4 regions of the Gottfriedia sp. ABJ_BB2_2 genome follow, and region 3 is predicted to be linked to each of the others. Evidence: riboswitches for the same ligand, from Rfam matches in the RefSeq annotation. Region 3 holds a riboswitch; each other region holds the start of a gene.
What was found. Region 3 has a riboswitch for S-adenosylmethionine ahead of ACX6U0_RS01455 (LLM class flavin-dependent oxidoreductase). Riboswitches for the same ligand answer to the same signal wherever they lie in the genome.
Positions count from the first base shown of each region.

Region 1: linked by a shared signal. The riboswitch ahead of metK (methionine adenosyltransferase) and the one ahead of ACX6U0_RS01455 (LLM class flavin-dependent oxidoreductase) in region 3 are both predicted to bind S-adenosylmethionine.
Region 2: linked by a shared signal. The riboswitch ahead of ACX6U0_RS02265 (bifunctional homocysteine S-methyltransferase/methylenetetrahydrofolate reductase) and the one ahead of ACX6U0_RS01455 (LLM class flavin-dependent oxidoreductase) in region 3 are both predicted to bind S-adenosylmethionine.
Region 4: linked by a shared signal. The riboswitch ahead of fbpA (Fur-regulated basic protein FbpA) and the one ahead of ACX6U0_RS01455 (LLM class flavin-dependent oxidoreductase) in region 3 are both predicted to bind S-adenosylmethionine.

Region 1 is NZ_JBVFKR010000006.1:30,534-34,755, reverse strand. It holds gene ACX6U0_RS14265 (cysteine hydrolase family protein) at 1-462, opposite strand, end outside; gene metK (methionine adenosyltransferase) at 689-1,885, opposite strand; SAM riboswitch class I at 2,094-2,206, opposite strand; gene pckA (phosphoenolpyruvate carboxykinase (ATP)) at 2,528-4,114, shown strand.
Region 2 is NZ_JBVFKR010000001.1:416,964-421,185, forward strand. It holds gene metH (methionine synthase) at 1-350, opposite strand, end outside; gene ACX6U0_RS02265 (bifunctional homocysteine S-methyltransferase/methylenetetrahydrofolate reductase) at 347-2,173, opposite strand; SAM riboswitch class I at 2,247-2,350, opposite strand; gene shc (squalene--hopene cyclase) at 2,477-4,222, opposite strand, start outside.
Region 3 is NZ_JBVFKR010000001.1:262,817-267,038, reverse strand. It holds gene ACX6U0_RS01470 (flotillin family protein) at 1-918, shown strand, start outside; gene ACX6U0_RS01465 (GrpB family protein) at 1,054-1,572, shown strand; gene ACX6U0_RS01460 (DUF1398 family protein) at 1,636-2,019, shown strand; SAM riboswitch class I at 2,248-2,350, shown strand; gene ACX6U0_RS01455 (LLM class flavin-dependent oxidoreductase) at 2,461-3,510, shown strand; gene ACX6U0_RS01450 (ATP-grasp domain-containing protein) at 3,526-4,222, shown strand, end outside.
Region 4 is NZ_JBVFKR010000002.1:492,692-496,913, reverse strand. It holds gene fumC (class II fumarate hydratase) at 1-1,169, shown strand, start outside; SAM riboswitch class I at 1,320-1,425, shown strand; gene fbpA (Fur-regulated basic protein FbpA) at 1,660-1,827, shown strand; gene ACX6U0_RS07425 (glycosyl hydrolase family 18 protein) at 2,089-3,123, opposite strand; gene ACX6U0_RS07420 (hypothetical protein) at 3,536-4,060, shown strand.

The DNA of each region.
Region 1 (4,222 bases), on a different contig from region 3:
GTTAATTATTTGAGAAGCTTCTAGATTTCCATTATCAAAAGTACTATGTGCGTCTTTAACTAATGTATTGTTGTAGCCTTTACTAAAGGCACTTCTTACAGTTGTATCAATGCAAAACTCAGTTTGCATTCCGATGATGACTAAGTTTTCGATTTGTAGTTTATTCAGCTCTTCCTGTAGACTCGTCTCGTAAAAAGAATCACAAGTTCTTTTTTGGACAACGATATCAGTTGAACGTGGTTCAATTCTCGGATGGATTTCCCAAGTAGATAAACCTTCTTTATATTCAGAGTCGTCCTCGGTATGCTGAATATAAACAATCGGCATTTTTGCTTCTCTTGCTTTTTCAACCAAACTAGTAATGTTATCTAGTACTTTTTCTTCATTATGTAACTTAAAATCAGGGTAAGTAAACATTGCATTTTGAACATCCACGACTAATAATGCTGTTCGATCATTCATTTTACAATAATAAGGAGTACATTCCCCTTATTACATTCACCTCCGTCCTTCATTTTTATCACGTTAGTGCTGAAAATAATACACAATCATATCATCTTACATAATCATACTTTTTGAAAGAAAAATTTAAAAAAGATAAATGACAATAAGCATTTATTCGATAAAATAATCCCAAAATAAAAAAGAGACTGTAACAGCTAATGCTGTATACAGTCTCTTTTAAACATTAAAGACCAGCTTCAGTTTTTAAAGCTTCTGCTTTATCAGTACGTTCCCAAGGAAGGTCGATATCTGTACGGCCGAAGTGACCATAAGCAGCAGTTTGTTTGTAAATTGGACGACGAAGGTCAAGCATTTTGATAATTCCTGCTGGACGTAAGTCAAAGTTATTGCGAATAACTTCTACAAGTTTTTCTTCTGAAACTTTACCTGTACCAAAAGTATCAATTGCAATAGATACTGGTTTCGCAACACCAATTGCGTATGCTAATTGAACTTCAGCTTTATCAGCTAATCCAGCAGCTACGATGTTTTTCGCAACGTAACGTGCAGCATAAGCAGCAGAACGGTCAACCTTCGTTGCATCTTTACCAGAGAATGCTCCACCACCGTGACGAGCATATCCACCGTAAGTATCAACGATGATTTTACGACCTGTTAATCCTGCATCCCCTTGAGGTCCACCGATTACGAAACGGCCTGTTGGGTTGATAAAGAATTTTGTATTTTCATCGATTAACTCAGCTGGTACAACTGGTTTAATAACAAGTTCTTTAATATCATTTTCGATTTGTTCTTGAGTTGCTTCTGGACCATGTTGTGTTGATACAACAATTGCATCAATACGAACTGGTTTGTTGTTTTCATCATACTCAACTGTTACTTGAGTTTTTCCATCTGGACGTAAGTATGAAACTGTTTCGTTCTTTCTTACTTCAGTTAGACGACGTGCGATTTTATGAGATAAAGAAATTGGAAGTGGCATTAATTCAGGTGTTTCGTTTACAGCAAAACCGAACATTAAACCTTGGTCTCCAGCTCCGATTGCTTCGATTTCTTCATCTGACATGCTTCCTTCACGTGCTTCTAATGCTTGGTCTACACCTAAAGCAATATCAGCTGATTGCTCATCGATAGAAGTTAATACTGCACATGTATCTGCATCAAATCCGTATTTAGCTCGGTCATAACCGATTTCACGGATTGTTTCGCGAACAATTTTTGGGATATCTACATAAGTAGAAGTTGTGATTTCACCTGCAACAAGTACTAAACCTGTTGTAACTGAAGTTTCCGCTGCTACACGAGCATTTGGATCATTAGCTAAAATTGCATCAAGAATTGAATCTGAAATTTGGTCACAGATTTTATCTGGATGTCCTTCTGTAACTGATTCTGAAGTAAATAAACGACGTTGTGACATTGAGTCCCCTCCTAAATTGAATTGACGGATCTCTTTTTTCTCAACATAAGATTAGAAAAATGTTTTCCTATATCTTATGTTTCCCATTTAAGATAAAGATAACTCAGTGTAAATTACGAAATTGCCATCTGTATTTAAGTTTTGAGCAAAAAAAAAGCCTTCCTCTTATCCATATTGCTTGAGGAAAGGTTTAGTTATTTGCCTTTCGCTCTTATCGTCCAAGACAATAAATTGCCTTGCATCAGGTTCAGCACCTTTCACTTAAAGTGAGGTTGCTGGGCTTCGTAGGGCCTGTATCCCTCCACCTACTCGGGATAAGAGAGTATCCGTATGAAAAGTATCATATTAAAAATTAACTTTCTTGTCAACAATTTTCATCATTCTTTAGACACATTTCAACATCTATAAAAAATCAGCACATGCTTTACATTCATTCCTATTAAATGGGAAATACCTAATAATATCTTTCATACAGGCTAATTTACTCCTTTAAGTATACTGTTTTACTCATTTTAAAATTTTTAATAATTTCGTTACACATTTTTCCAACTAATAGTATACACTATTAAAATAAATGTGTTATACTATTTAACGAGATACCTACATGGCAGACAAATTATATTTAAAGGATGGTATTAGTATATGAAGACAGTTGATGTAAATATTGAATTGAATGAATTACTTTCAAGTAATCACATGTATAACCAACTTAGCGTTTCTGAGCTAGTTGAAAAAGTTCTAACAAGACAAGAAGGTATTCTAACGTCAACGGGAGCAGTTAGTGTATCAACGGGAAAATATACTGGCCGTTCACCAAAAGATAAATTTATTGTTAATGAAGCATCTGTAGAAAACTTAATTGATTGGGGAAAAGTAAATCAGCCAATCTCTTCAGATGTATTTGAAAAATTATATAGTAAAGTACTTACTTACTTAAAAGATAGAAACGAATTATTCCAGTTTAAAGGATTTGCTGGTGCAGATACTGGATATCGTTTACCAATCCAAGTTATTAATGAATTTGCATGGCATAATTTATTTGCACACCAGTTATTTATCCGCCCTACTGAAGAAGAATTACTTACACATCAAACTGAATTTACGATTGTTTCTGCTCCAACATTTAAAGCTGATCCAGTTGTTGATGGTACAAACTCAGAAGCATTCGTTATTATTTCATTTGAAAAACGTATTATTCTAATCGGTGGTACTGAATATGCGGGAGAAATGAAAAAATCAATTTTCTCAATTATGAACTTCCTATTACCACAAAAAAATGTATTACCTATGCATTGCTCAGCTAATGTTGGTAATGAAGGTGATGTTGCATTATTCTTCGGGCTTTCTGGTACTGGTAAAACAACATTATCAGCAGACGCAGACCGTAAATTAATCGGTGATGATGAGCATGGTTGGTCAGACAATGGTGTTTTCAATATCGAAGGTGGATGCTATGCAAAATGTATTAATTTAACATTTGAAAAAGAGCCACAAATTTTCTCAGCGATTAAATTTGGTACAGTTCTAGAAAACGTAGTCGTAAATCCTGACGGACGTTTAGCAGATTATGACGATACATCATTAACAGAAAATACACGTGCAGCATACCCAATGCAAGCAATTCAAAATATTGTTGAGCCAAGTGTTGCTGGACACCCACATACAATTATCTTTTTAACTGCTGATGCTTTCGGAGTATTACCTCCAATCAGTAAATTAACGAAAGAACAAGCTATGTACCATTTCTTAAGTGGATTTACTAGTAAATTAGCTGGTACAGAACGTGGGGTTACATCACCACAAGTAACTTTCTCAACTTGTTTCGGTTCACCGTTTTTACCGCTTCCAGCTGTAGAATACGCGAAAATGCTTGGTGAAAAAATCGAAAAACATAATGTAAATGTATTCTTAGTAAACACTGGCTGGACTGGTGGAGAATATGGAGTAGGTAAACGTATGAATCTTTCTTATACAAGAGCAATGGTACACGCTGCACTTGAAGGAGATTTAAATTACGTTGAAACTACTCAGGATGAATTTTTCGGTCTTGCAATTCCTCAACACGTTCCAGGAGTGCCTGATCAAGTATTAGTTCCATCAACAACTTGGGAAGACAAGTCAGCATACGAAATCAAAGCGCTTGAATTAGTAAATAAATTCAAGGAAAACTTTAAAAAGTTCGAAGGCTTTGATGCTCAACTTGCTGAGCTTGGCGGTCCTATAAAATAATTTTAACATTGAAAGGTCTTCTAATCGAAGACCTTTTTTTGTGATGATTAAGTTTAATCTGTTATTGAAGCGTGTTGAATTCCGCTCCAGGTGCTCGCTTTCCATGGG
Region 2 (4,222 bases), 150 kb from region 3:
ATTGCACCAGCTACAAACACATTTTTTCCAGAAGAATGTACAGCAGCTTTCGCAATTTGTGCAGCTTTTTCATTTAATTCGATATCTAAATGCTGCAAATTGTAATCAGATAAAACGATATTTGTTGCACCAAATGTGTTTGTTTCGATAATATCTGAACCAGCTAGTATATATTCTTCATGGATTTCTTGAATGACATCTGGACGAGTGACAACTAAATATTCATTACATCCTTCTAGTTCTTCACCTCCAAAATCATCAGCTTGTAGGTTTCGTTGTTGAATCATCGTTCCCATAGCTCCATCTAGGAGTAGAATACGTTCGTTTAATGCTGCCTCTAATGCTTTCATAATTGAATCTCCTCTTTTTTACGAGTTTTAGTGTATTGGATTAGTTCTTCAGTAATTTCATATTTTAAGAATGGAGTAATCAAGTAGATTCCATTAAATTTATCAATTGCATAATCTACAAGTTCTTTTGCAATTTTTTTGCCTTCTTCAATTGCTAATAAAGGATCATTGATGTCAATTCGATTTCTAACCTCATCAGTTAATGTAATACCTGGTACCTCATAATGAATAAAATCAGCGTTCTTTTTACTAATTAGTGGCATAATCCCAATAAATATTGGCTGATTGATATGTCTAGTGGATTCATATAAACGATCGATTGTTTCTAAATCATAGACAGGTTGTGTTAAAAAGTAATCTGCCCCCGCTTCAACCTTTTTCTCTAGTCTTTTAATGGCAGCATCCATTTTCCTAACATTTGGATTAAATGCAGCGGCTACTGAAAATCTAGTACCGTTTCCTAAACTTTTACCGGAATACAGTCTACCTTCATTCATTTCTTTGATCATGCGAATGAGTTCAAATGATGCAACATCATATACCGATGTAGCACCAGGGAAGTCTCCTACTCTTGCAGGGTCGCCTGTAATTGCTAAAACTTCATTTAAACCTAAAGTCGATAAACCCATTAAATGTGATTGAAGGCCAATCATATTTCGATCACGACAAGTTAAATGGGTTAGGACAGGTATATTTAATCGTTGTAACATGGACGCAATTGCTACATTAGATATCCTTGGTGAAGCTAATGGATTATCTGCTAATGTAATCGCATCTGCTCCTGCGTTATTTAAAGCCTTAGCCCCTTCAAAAAAACGTCTGGTTTGTAAAGTTTTTGGTGGGTCCAGTTCCGCGATTATCGTTGTTCTCTGTTTTGCTTTCTCAGCTAGTGTTTCATTTTTTTGTTCAGGCTGCTTTGGTATTTTTATTGTAATTGTTCGATTGTTGATTTCTTTTTGTGTGACAGGCTTTAAATTATCTATTTTATTGCGAAGTGCGGCAATGTGTGCGGGTGTTGTACCACAACAACCACCAATCAAACGAACGCCTTGTTCAATAAATGGTTTTGCCATATCTTCAAAATATTCTGGATTCGATTTATATACGTACTTACCTTCTTCATACAAAGGAAGACCTGAGTTTGGAAATGCTGACAAAAATCCTTTTTTCGGTAAAGCAACCGTATTTAACGATTCAATCATGTGTAGTGGTCCTAAATGACAATTAATTCCTACTACATCTGCTCCTAAATCAACTAATTTAGGGAGAATTTTTTCTATATATTGACCGCTTTGCATCACACCGATTTCTTGTAATGTTACTTGGGCAATGATTGGGATGTCTGTACGTTCTCTTAATAAGGAAACAGCATCATATAATTCATGTTCATCATAAAAAGTCTCTAGCATGATGCCATCTACGCCTTCTTCTAGTAAGGCAGAGGCTTGCTCTAACAACATGATTTCTCTTTCTAACGGAGTCGCAAAAGTTGAACCGATATATTTCATTCCACCAATACCACCAAGTATTAGTGCTCTTCCTTTAGAAGCTTCTCTAGCATTTCTGACAGCCATTTGATTGATTTGTTTAACTAGTTTTTCCAATCCATGTTGTCTTAGTTTTCCAGCATTTGCACCATAAGAATTTGTTTGAATGACCTCTGCACCAGCGTTAATATATTGTTCATGAATATGAATAATTCGATCTCGTTCAGTAATATTTAATTCTTCAAAACAGCTATGTAACCCCCCAGAATATAACAGAGTACCCATAGCTCCATCACCTAATACAATTCCATTATTTAATTTTTCCAACAAGCCCAAGCGATCACTTCCCTTACAAAAATAAAAACGCCATTCTTTCTAAAATGAAAGAATGACGTTATCTACAATCCACGCCTTATCTCTCATGTTAAAAACATGCTGGATTTAGCACTTTTTAGCTAAAGCTAAAGTTGCCGGGTTTCAAAGGGCCAGTCCCTCCACCACTCTCGATAAGGAATATTCAGTTATTTTTTAATATGACTAGTTTACTATAATTAACCAATTAAAGAAACATATTTTATGAAAATTTGAAAAATGGACATAATTTACTATTTTATGATAACACTAGTTTACATAATAATATTATTTGTTATGATAATGAGCCAATGCAAGTAAAGGATAAATATATTGATAACTATGGTAATGAATATAAAAACCACCTGGTAGACCTAGACCCGTAGGATATGCTAATTCTTTTTGTGTTTTTTGTTTTTGTGCCAATAAATATTGAATCCCTCTTTTTATCACTTCATCATCTTTATCTAGAATCGTTAATAAAGCGTCAACTGCCCATGCCGTTTGACTAGGGGTACTGTACTTTAGTGGTACATAACATTTTTTTACAGCCGAATAACCAGACTCTCCCCATCCTCCATCTTGATTTTGCACACTGATTAGCCATTTTGCAGCCTTTTGAATTGCTTCATGATTCTTTGGGATTCCGATTGATCTAAGACCAGTTATAGCCGCCCATGTTCCATAAATATAACAAATTCCCCATCTACCATACCAGCTACCATTTGTTTCTTGGTGCTCTAAAATCCACTCTATCGCTTTTTCAACCTGTTCATCTTCTTGCTTAATTGTAGTGTAGTTTCCAATAAACTCTAAAACGCGGCCAGTCAAATCAGCTGTAGAAGGATCAATGATAGCATCCTTGGCATTTTCAATTGGTAAATACGTTAACCATTTATTTGTGACGTTTTTTTCAAACGCGCCCCATCCACCATCATGATTTTGCAAGCCTAATAAAAACTGAATACCTTTTTGCCATTTTTCAAGTTGGGTTGGGTCTGACATAGCACTTCTTGTTAGCGCTCTTAACGCTGCACTTGTATCATCATTATCTGGTATAAATGAATTATCTTCCGAAAATCCCCATCCTCCAGGATTGATTTTTTTAGCATGTATTGACCAATCCCCTCTTAGTACTTGCTGTTTTTTATTTAAATATTCAACTGATTTTTTGATTAAAACATCTGTTGAGGGAACGCCTGCTTCTTGTAATGCATAGGAAAGTAACGCCGTATCCCAAACCTGTGAAGGTGAATTTTGAATATGGATTCCATCTTCGGTTTCAAATGAATATGAGATTAAACCACTTAATGCTTGTTGAATTTCTTTTGAGCTAGTTTCATAGCCAAGCGCCAATAAGGCGTAAATCATATAAAATGTAGAACTAGCGTAGCTATAAAATGTACCATTTGTTTCGATTCTGTCTAATATAAATTTTTCGGCTTTTTCATATCCTTTATTTTGAAAATATAGCGGATACGAAGCAAGCTTCTTACCCTCTTCTACTAAAAAATGAAAAAATGAATCTCTCTCATCATCAAACCACTCTATCTCTTCATTCGAATGTAAATGATTTAGATGAATTGTCTTATCAGATTTGGCTATAAATCGTTTATTAATACATAGAATCATTGGGATTAAATGAACTCGGGCATAACTACTTAGTTCAAATAAACTGAGAGGAAAATTGTTTGGGAGTAGAAAATAACTCATCGGAAAATGAAAGAATATTGGATATGGAATGAATCCATGTATCGCTAGTATCATTTTTGTCATAAAATGTACTTTTCCAATACCGCCATTGGTTTGAATAAAGGTTTCTGCTTTCTTCATACTTGGATGGTCTTTTTCATATGTTTTAGATACTAATAATGCAATATAAGCTTGAACGGTGGCAGATAGATTTCCATTTTTTTCATCTTCATATAATTTCCATGAGCCATTTTCTTCTTGTAACTTGATTAAGCGTTTTGCAATTTTTTCACATAACTCTTTTTCTTTATCTAATAAAGTTAAATCATTTAAAAGAATTAA
Region 3 (4,222 bases):
AAAATTACATCATTAGGTCTTACAGACTTACGTGATGCCGATGAAGAGAATGGATACCTAGAAAACTTAGGTAGACCACGAATTGCTGAGGTACGTAAACTGGCAGAAATCGCTGAAGCAAATAGTGAGCGTGAAACTCGTATACATAAAGCACAAACTGATCAAGAGGCAAAAGAAGAAGAATACAAACGTCAAATTGCAATCGCAGAATCAAAAAAGGAAAAAGATATTAAGGATGCAGCCTTTATGGAAGAAACTGAACGTGCTCGTGCGAAATCAGAACAGTCATATGAACTTGAAAAAGCAAAATTAGCAAAAGAAGTAAAAGAAGAAGAATTATCACTAAAATTCCTAGAGCGTGAACGTGCTGTTAGGCTTGAAGAAGAGGAAAGTAAAGTACGTAAAACCAAAGCAGATGCTGAATACTATGAAACAACTCGTAAAGCAGAAGCTGAGGCTCGTAAAGCGGAAATTGACGGGGAAGCAAAAGCAAAGATTCGTAAGGCAGAAGGTTCTGCTGAGGCGGACGTTATTCGTGAAAGAGGTAAAGCCGAAGCGGAAGCACGTAAATTATTAGCTGAAGCGATGGAAAAACATGGTGAGGTCATTATCACAGAAAAATTAATCGAAATGCTGCCTGTCTTTGCGGAAAAAATTGCTCAACCACTTAACAATATTGAATCGGTTAAAATTATTGATTCAGGTAACGGACAGGGGATTCCATCTTTTGGAAAAAGTATTACAAAAACAATGGTTGAAATGCAAGAGCCATTAAAAGAAATGACAGGTATTGATGTTGCTGAATTGATCAAGTCATATGCATCAAGGACCAATGGATATGTAAATCAAAGCCCTGCTGTTTTACCTGAAAAAAGTTTAGAAAATAGCAAATCTGATGGTACGAATTCGATCGAATAGCTACAATTATAAGACTTTCGTTGAGTAGCCAATGGCTACTCTTTTTTTGAGGAACTCTTATTTGTGTTAAATTTGGTATGAAAAGATTCAAAATAAAAGAGAAATATAAGATAGGTTAAAAAATGGGGACAAAACATGGACGGAAAAGTGATGATAGAAAATTTCTCAACCCAATGGGCTTTAGAATATAAGAAAGAAGAAATGAAGATAAGAAGTGTTTTGGGGGAAACATTAATTCAAATGGAACATATTGGTAGTACTGCAATTGAAAACTTAGGTTCAAAACCCATTATAGATATAATGTGTGGAGTAAAAAATGTAAATGAAATAAGTGACTTTCTTAAATCGTTTGCTAATATCGGATATGAATTCGTTTGGCATGAGGATTTTCCGGAAAGACGTTTTTTTAGAAAAGGTGAATATAGAGCAGGTACACACCATCTTCATATCTATGAATTTGAGAGTGACTATTGGACAAATAATATATTATTTAGAGATTACTTGAGAAATCATTCAGATATACTAAACGAGTACTATCACTTAAAATTAAAATTAGCTGATAAATATCCATATGATAGAGTTTCATATACAAACGGAAAAAATGAATTTATTAGATCAATTATTAAAAAAGCTAGGGAAGAATTAAAAACATGAATCATATGTAACTAGTGATTATTCATGTAAAGATGCAATTTTTAACTATGAAGGAGAATAAGTATGAATGATAAAATAACAGAAATTGAATTTCAAGATATTATTCGTAGACGAAGTAATGGTGAAATCAACTTTCCGCAATTTCTAGAAGAATTAGCCAAAAGAGGCATAAATGAATATGAAATAGAAGTTACTTCTGGTCAAGCTACTTATAAAGGAGTTCATTCAGAATTTAAAACAGATTCCCAAGTAAATTTAGTTATTTCTAATCAATTTGATCGAAACAAAGTACTTGAGGCTATTGCAAATATCTCTCTTCCATTTTTAGAGTTTTTAAAAGAAATTGCTGATGCAGGAATTGTAAACTATCGTGTTTATATACCTGAGAGAAAGGTTACATATTTCGGTATAGGGGAAGAAGAAATTGATGAGAAACTTAATATATGAAATAACTATAAAGCATATAGCAAATCTGATCATAAAGAGGCTCGAAAACGCCAAGTTTGAGATTATTCTATTTTAATTAAAAAATAAGATTCAGACAAATGATTGTTCTTAGTGTAGCTATCATCTATCAATTATGAACGAGATTAGCATTAAAACTAATTTATTGACAATTTAATTAATTTAAACTATTATCACATTATTAATGAAAAAGTTGAATTTATATTTATCTTCTTATCCAGAGAGGTGGAGGGACTGGCCCTTTGAAGCCTCGGCAGCAGGTTCTTATGAATACTGTGCCAATTCCAACAAGCACACGCTTGAAAGATGAGAAGAGGGTTAAAAAAACTCTCTTCTTTGGAGGAGAGTTTTTTATTTTGAGTATAATTCCAACTTAGTAGATTGGCAAACTCGGTTATATTAAAATTAAGGGAGAGAGTCCAGATGAAATATGGTTTTTGGTTACCTATTTTTGGAGGCTGGTTACGCAATGTTGATGATGAAAATATGCCGCCAACCTATGAATATGCAAAAGAAGTTATTCAATCGGCTGAAAAATGGGGCTATTCAACTACTTTAATAGCAGAATTATATTTAAATGATATTAAGGGACCTGAGCATGATTCTCTTGAGGCTTGGTCTACAGCAGCAGCACTTGCTGCAGTTACGGAAAAAATTGAAATTATGACGGCAATTCGTCCTGGTTTTCATAATCCTGCTGTAGCAGCAAAAATGGCTGCTACTATAGATCAAATCAGTAACGGGCGATTCACGTTAAACGTTGTTTCTGCTTGGTGGGCAGAAGAAGCGCGTCAATACGGAGGTATTTTTACAGAACATGATGAGCGTTATGCTCGTACGGAAGAGTTTATTGATGTACTAAAAGGTTTATGGACAGAAGAAACTTTCAATTATTCTGGCCAATTTTACGACTTAAAGGACACGAAGCTTGCTCCGAAGCCGGTGCAAAGACCTAACCCAATTCTATATGCAGGTGGTGAAAGTGAAAAAGGCAAGCAAACTATTGCAGAAAAATGTGATGCTTACGTAATGCATGGTGGAACTGTTGAAGAGATTGAACGAAAAATAGCAGATATGAAAGCACGTCGTGAACAAACGGGCAATAAACCATTTAGTTCTTTTGGAATGGCAGCGTATGTTATTTGCCGAGATACTGAGGAAGAGGCACAGGCTGAGCTTGAAAAAATCACAAAAGTAAAGGATTCAAGCGGATATGCTGGTTTTAAAGACTTCACTACAAAATCACAATTAGAGCAACAAATTCAATTACAGGATTATTCGGTGTCTAACCGAGGCTTGCGTCCAAATTTAGTAGGAACACCAGAACAAATTGCAGATCGAATTTTACAATACGAAGAAACTGGATTAGACTTATTATTATTACAATTTTCTCCTCAACTCGAGGAAATGGAACGATTTTCAAAACAAGTTATGCCATTAGTTGAACAAAAACGTAGTTTCATAAAGAGCTAGAAAGGGGTCGTACAAATGAGCAAGGTATATGTAATTCATGAAAATAGTGAGTGGACAGTCCATTTAACAAAAAGATTGGAGGAACTGGGTGTTCCTTATGAAGAATGGCATTTAGACGGAGGAACTTTAGATTTATCGACAGAACCACCAGAAGGTATCTTTTATAGCAGAATGAGTGCTTCATCTCACACTCGTGATCATCGTTTTGCAGCCGAATTTACTGCTCAAGTCTTAGCCTGGCTTGAAGCACACGGACGTACGGTGTTAAATGGAACGAATGCACTAAAATTAGAAGTAAGTAAGGTTTTACAATACTTAGAATTAAACAAGTATGGTGTTAAGACCCCAAAAACAATTGCAGCGGTTGGAAAAGAAAATATTTTGAAGGCAGCTGAAAGTTTTTCAGGACAGTCATTTATTACGAAGCATAATCGTGCAGGTAAAGGGTTAGGTGTTCAATTATTTCACAGTATTGAAGCATTAAAAACTTACGTAGAAGGACCTTCTTTCGAAGAGCCAGTCGATGGTATTACCCTTATTCAAGAATACATATTGTCTCCCGAAAGCTATATAACTCGCTGTGAGTTTGTCGGAGGTAACTTTGTTTATGCTGTGAAGGTTGATACTTCGGAAGGTTTTGAACTGTGTCCAGCAGACGTTTGCCAAATCGGCGATTTATACTGTCCTGTTGGCGAAGAAGTAGAAGAGAAGC
Region 4 (4,222 bases), on a different contig from region 3:
AAGCTGTAAATGAAATTTTAAGTGGGAAGCTAGATGATCATTTTCCCCTTGTAGTTTGGCAAACTGGTAGCGGTACGCAAACAAATATGAATGTAAATGAAGTAATTGCACATAGAGGAAATCAATTATTGGAGGCACTTGGGAGTAAAAAGAGTATTCATCCGAATGATGATGTGAATAAGTCACAAAGCTCAAATGATACATTTCCAACTGCAATGCATATAGCAGCTATCATTGAATTAAATAAACAATTGCTTCCGACCTTAAATGACCTGAAACATACATTCATGCAAAAGGTAGATGAATATCAGCATATTATTAAAATTGGTCGCACTCATTTACAAGATGCAACGCCTTTAACTTTAGGGCAAGAAATTAGTGGATGGCATCGTATGCTTGAAAAAAATGAGCAAATGATATTGGACAGTATGAAATTTATGAGCGAACTTGCTATTGGTGGAACTGCGGTAGGAACTGGACTAAATGCACATCCCATGTTTGGGGAAATGGTTGCGAAAGAAATTAGTTTGTTGACTGGATATGAATTTACATCAGCAAAGAATAAATTTCATGCACTAACAAGCCATGATGAAATGGTCTATACTCATGGTGCGCTCAAAGCCTTGGCAACCGATTTAATGAAAATTGCCAACGATATCAGATGGATGGCAAGTGGACCGAGAAGTGGAATTGGTGAAATAACGATTCCTTCAAATGAACCTGGAAGTTCAATCATGCCAGGCAAAGTAAATCCAACACAATCTGAAGCAATGACAATGGTAGTAACTCAAATCGTAGGAAATGATATGACAATTGGGTTTGCTGCGAGTCAAGGAAACTTCGAATTGAATGTATTTAAACCAGTTATTATCTATAATTTTCTTCAGTCGATTAGACTACTTTCAGACGCGATGAACTCCTTTAACGAGCATTGTGCGAGCGGGATAGAAGCAAATTTAGAAGTCATTAAAAGGCACTTACATCATTCTCTTATGCTAGTAACTGCACTAAATCCTCACATTGGCTATGAAAAAGCAGCTAGTATTGCCAAATTAGCATATGAGGAAGGTAAGACCCTAAAAGAAGCAGCCTTAAAAACAGGATACCTTTCAGAAGAAGATTTTGATCGAATCGTTAGGCCAGAAAATATGACTAAACCAAAAGAATAAATGATTTCAACAAATCAATTAGAAAAATACATTAAATGTTGTGTCTTAAAAAACTGAAAAGTCTAACATTTACTAAATGGGTTGACTCGATTTTTTAAATCGGTTAATCTTGGTTCAATCAGTCGGAAATTTAATAAATACATAAAAATAATCTTATCCAGAGAGGTGGAGGGACTTGGCCCTATGATACCTCAGCAACAGGTTCGTTCCTGAACACTGTGCTAATTCCATCAGGGTAATACCTGAAAGATAAGAAGAGTTGAAATGCTTTTAGTCCTCTTCTATCTTAGAAGAGGATTTTTTTATTAATTTATGTTAAGGATTTAATGCCTGAATAAAAAAATATATCATTTCTTACCCAAAGAGCTGGAGGGACAAGGGGATGGATCTGCATAATTGTAAAACCTAGTATTCTTATGTGAAAAGTATAATTTTTATTTGGAATAGATGTAAATATTTTTGAATCTAAGGAGGAATTGAATTGGAAAATATGTTGAGAAAATTGGTTGAAACTCGAAAAAATGATCTAATTAATAAACTGATAAAAGTTGGAGTATATAAAATAGAATCCTCTCATTTATTTGAAATAACACTAACAGAGTTAGAAGAAGAATACAATCGAGTAATGAATGAGAAAAAGCACAATAAAGTTCATTAATCTGTTAAAAAACTTATTTTTAATAAAGTGAATATGAGTATGAGGGCATTAATCATATATAATTGAAAAAATGAAGCTACCTAAAAAAGGTGGTTCATTTATAGTCAAATTAAAAAAACTAAGAGATTCAGACTACCTGAAAACGCTTGTCTTGCGAAGAGCGGAGTTACCTTTGACGGTAATGAGCACCGCAAGCAGGAGAAGCAACGAAGAAAGCGAGCGTTTGGGCGGGTAGTCTGAAACCACCTATAAAAGGTGGTTTTACTGTAGTCCTCTATTAATTGCTCCCCAAAAATCTGGTCCTTCCATTCCAAGCGCAAAAATAGAAATACCACCTAAATTATATTTATTTGTATACTGAGCTTTTTTTGAAATACTTGTAGCGTCATCGTACCAAACCTCGTGGGTGTGACCTTTTTGATCTTTATAACTAAAATGCATAGAAGCAGATGCTTTGTCTCTAATCGGTGTTGCTCCTGTGCGCTCAAGTAATTGTGGAATTTCACTTAAAGGTACTCTTCTATTTTCTGTTATTTTATGACTCGTGATATTCCAATCATTTCCGTAAGCACCTATACCCATTAAAACTTTTTTCGGATTTATAACGGTTACTGCGTATTTTAGAGATGCATTGATCCATGGAAGACTAGCTACTGAACCTGGGAGATTCCACCAATAACCTGTTTCATCATAGGTCATTATTTGAATAAAATTTGCGCATTTTCCTAGTGTTTTAAAGTCGTATGCTCCTGACCAAGAATCTTTTGGATTATCCTTAACTTTTGCTGGAACAGATACCATTGTTAAATAACCTTCTGCGGATAGCTTCTTTGATACTGCTTGAATAAATTTACTAAATAAAACTCGGTCCTTTGGTGATAATGCTTCAAAGTCTATATTGACACCTTTGTATTGATTTGCTCGAAGTAATGACAATAAATTAGAGATAAATTTTTTTCGGATGTCCGTGTTTGATAAAATTTTATGGGCAAGAGCAGTATCCCAATCAGTTTTCCCAAAGTTCGAGACGACTGCAAAAGGTTGGACATTTTTAGAATTCGCAAGATCAACAATCTCCTTTGGTGCTGTTCCCATGACTTTACCAGTAGCGTCAAACTTATAAGTATCAGTGGCGATTTGATTCATAAATTTATGATTTGTTTGAAAAGAAATCGTTGAACTAGGTTTATTTGTATAATAACCAAGAATTAGTTTTTTTGTCACAGCTGATGGTTGTTCTGGCAAAGTTGATAATGTAAGAAATATAACAGCGACAATTACCGCAAGTCTACGCATCTAAGTGTCATCTCCTTAATAAGTAAGTAACAAGCTCAAAATATGAATTCTAAAAATCTGTTATTATCTGTCATTATTAGTTGTATCGACACCTAATATTCTATATTTAACTGAATATTTAAAATGAATTATAATTTTTGTTTATATTATCAATTATTTTCAAATTCGTTTAATGACTATAAAAAGGAAAGCATATAAAGAGGAGTTACACATATAAAGAAGGATATTTATTGGTAAAGCACGGGTTAGGATAGAAGTTAAATAGTTATTCTTTGGCCACTTTTTGAAAAGTGGTTTTTATTTCGTAGTATCATAAAGCGTTTTCAAAATAGGCAAATAAATGAATTGTCCACTAATAACCATTTTTAGATAATTTCATATAGTGTTATGTAACTTAAAGGAGGGTTTTAATTTGTTTTATAACAATGACGAATATGAATATTACCGTAGTTTATATGATTATTATTATAGAGTAGGTACAGCACCAACTTTAGTTCCACAAGCTACAATTGAAGATCAAATTAAGTTAGGAAGACTAGGGCATTGCTTTAAATCTTTTTGGGGCGGAAGAGAACATACATTTAACTTATTAGGAATAAATGCGGCTACAGGTATGGTTAATATTATGGAAAACGGTATGGCCAATATGGTTCACAAAAATGATATGGTCGGCTTACAATATTTAGGCGTACAATGTCCGCAAATGGGCGGAGGTATGGGCCAAGGCGGAGGTATGGGCCAAGGCGGAGGCATGGGCCAAGGCGGAGGTATGGGCCAAGGCGGAGGCATGGGCCAAGGCGGAGGTATGGGCCAAGGCGGAGGCATGGGTCAAGGCGGAGGTATGGGCCAAGGTGGCGGCATGGGCCAAGGTGGCGGCATGGGTCAACAATGTGGATGGATGATGACGAACCAAGGATGGAAATGGATTTGTAGATAATTGCTTTACGGAATTAATAGATTTGTCTTTAATAAAATAAACTTTTATATTGTGAATAAAAAAAACGTAGGATAGTTAGTACAGTCATGTGTAACTATCCTTTAAATATTCTCTTAGGACAAGTCTTTGAAAATATGAAAAAGACTACAGGCTTCTTTTCAC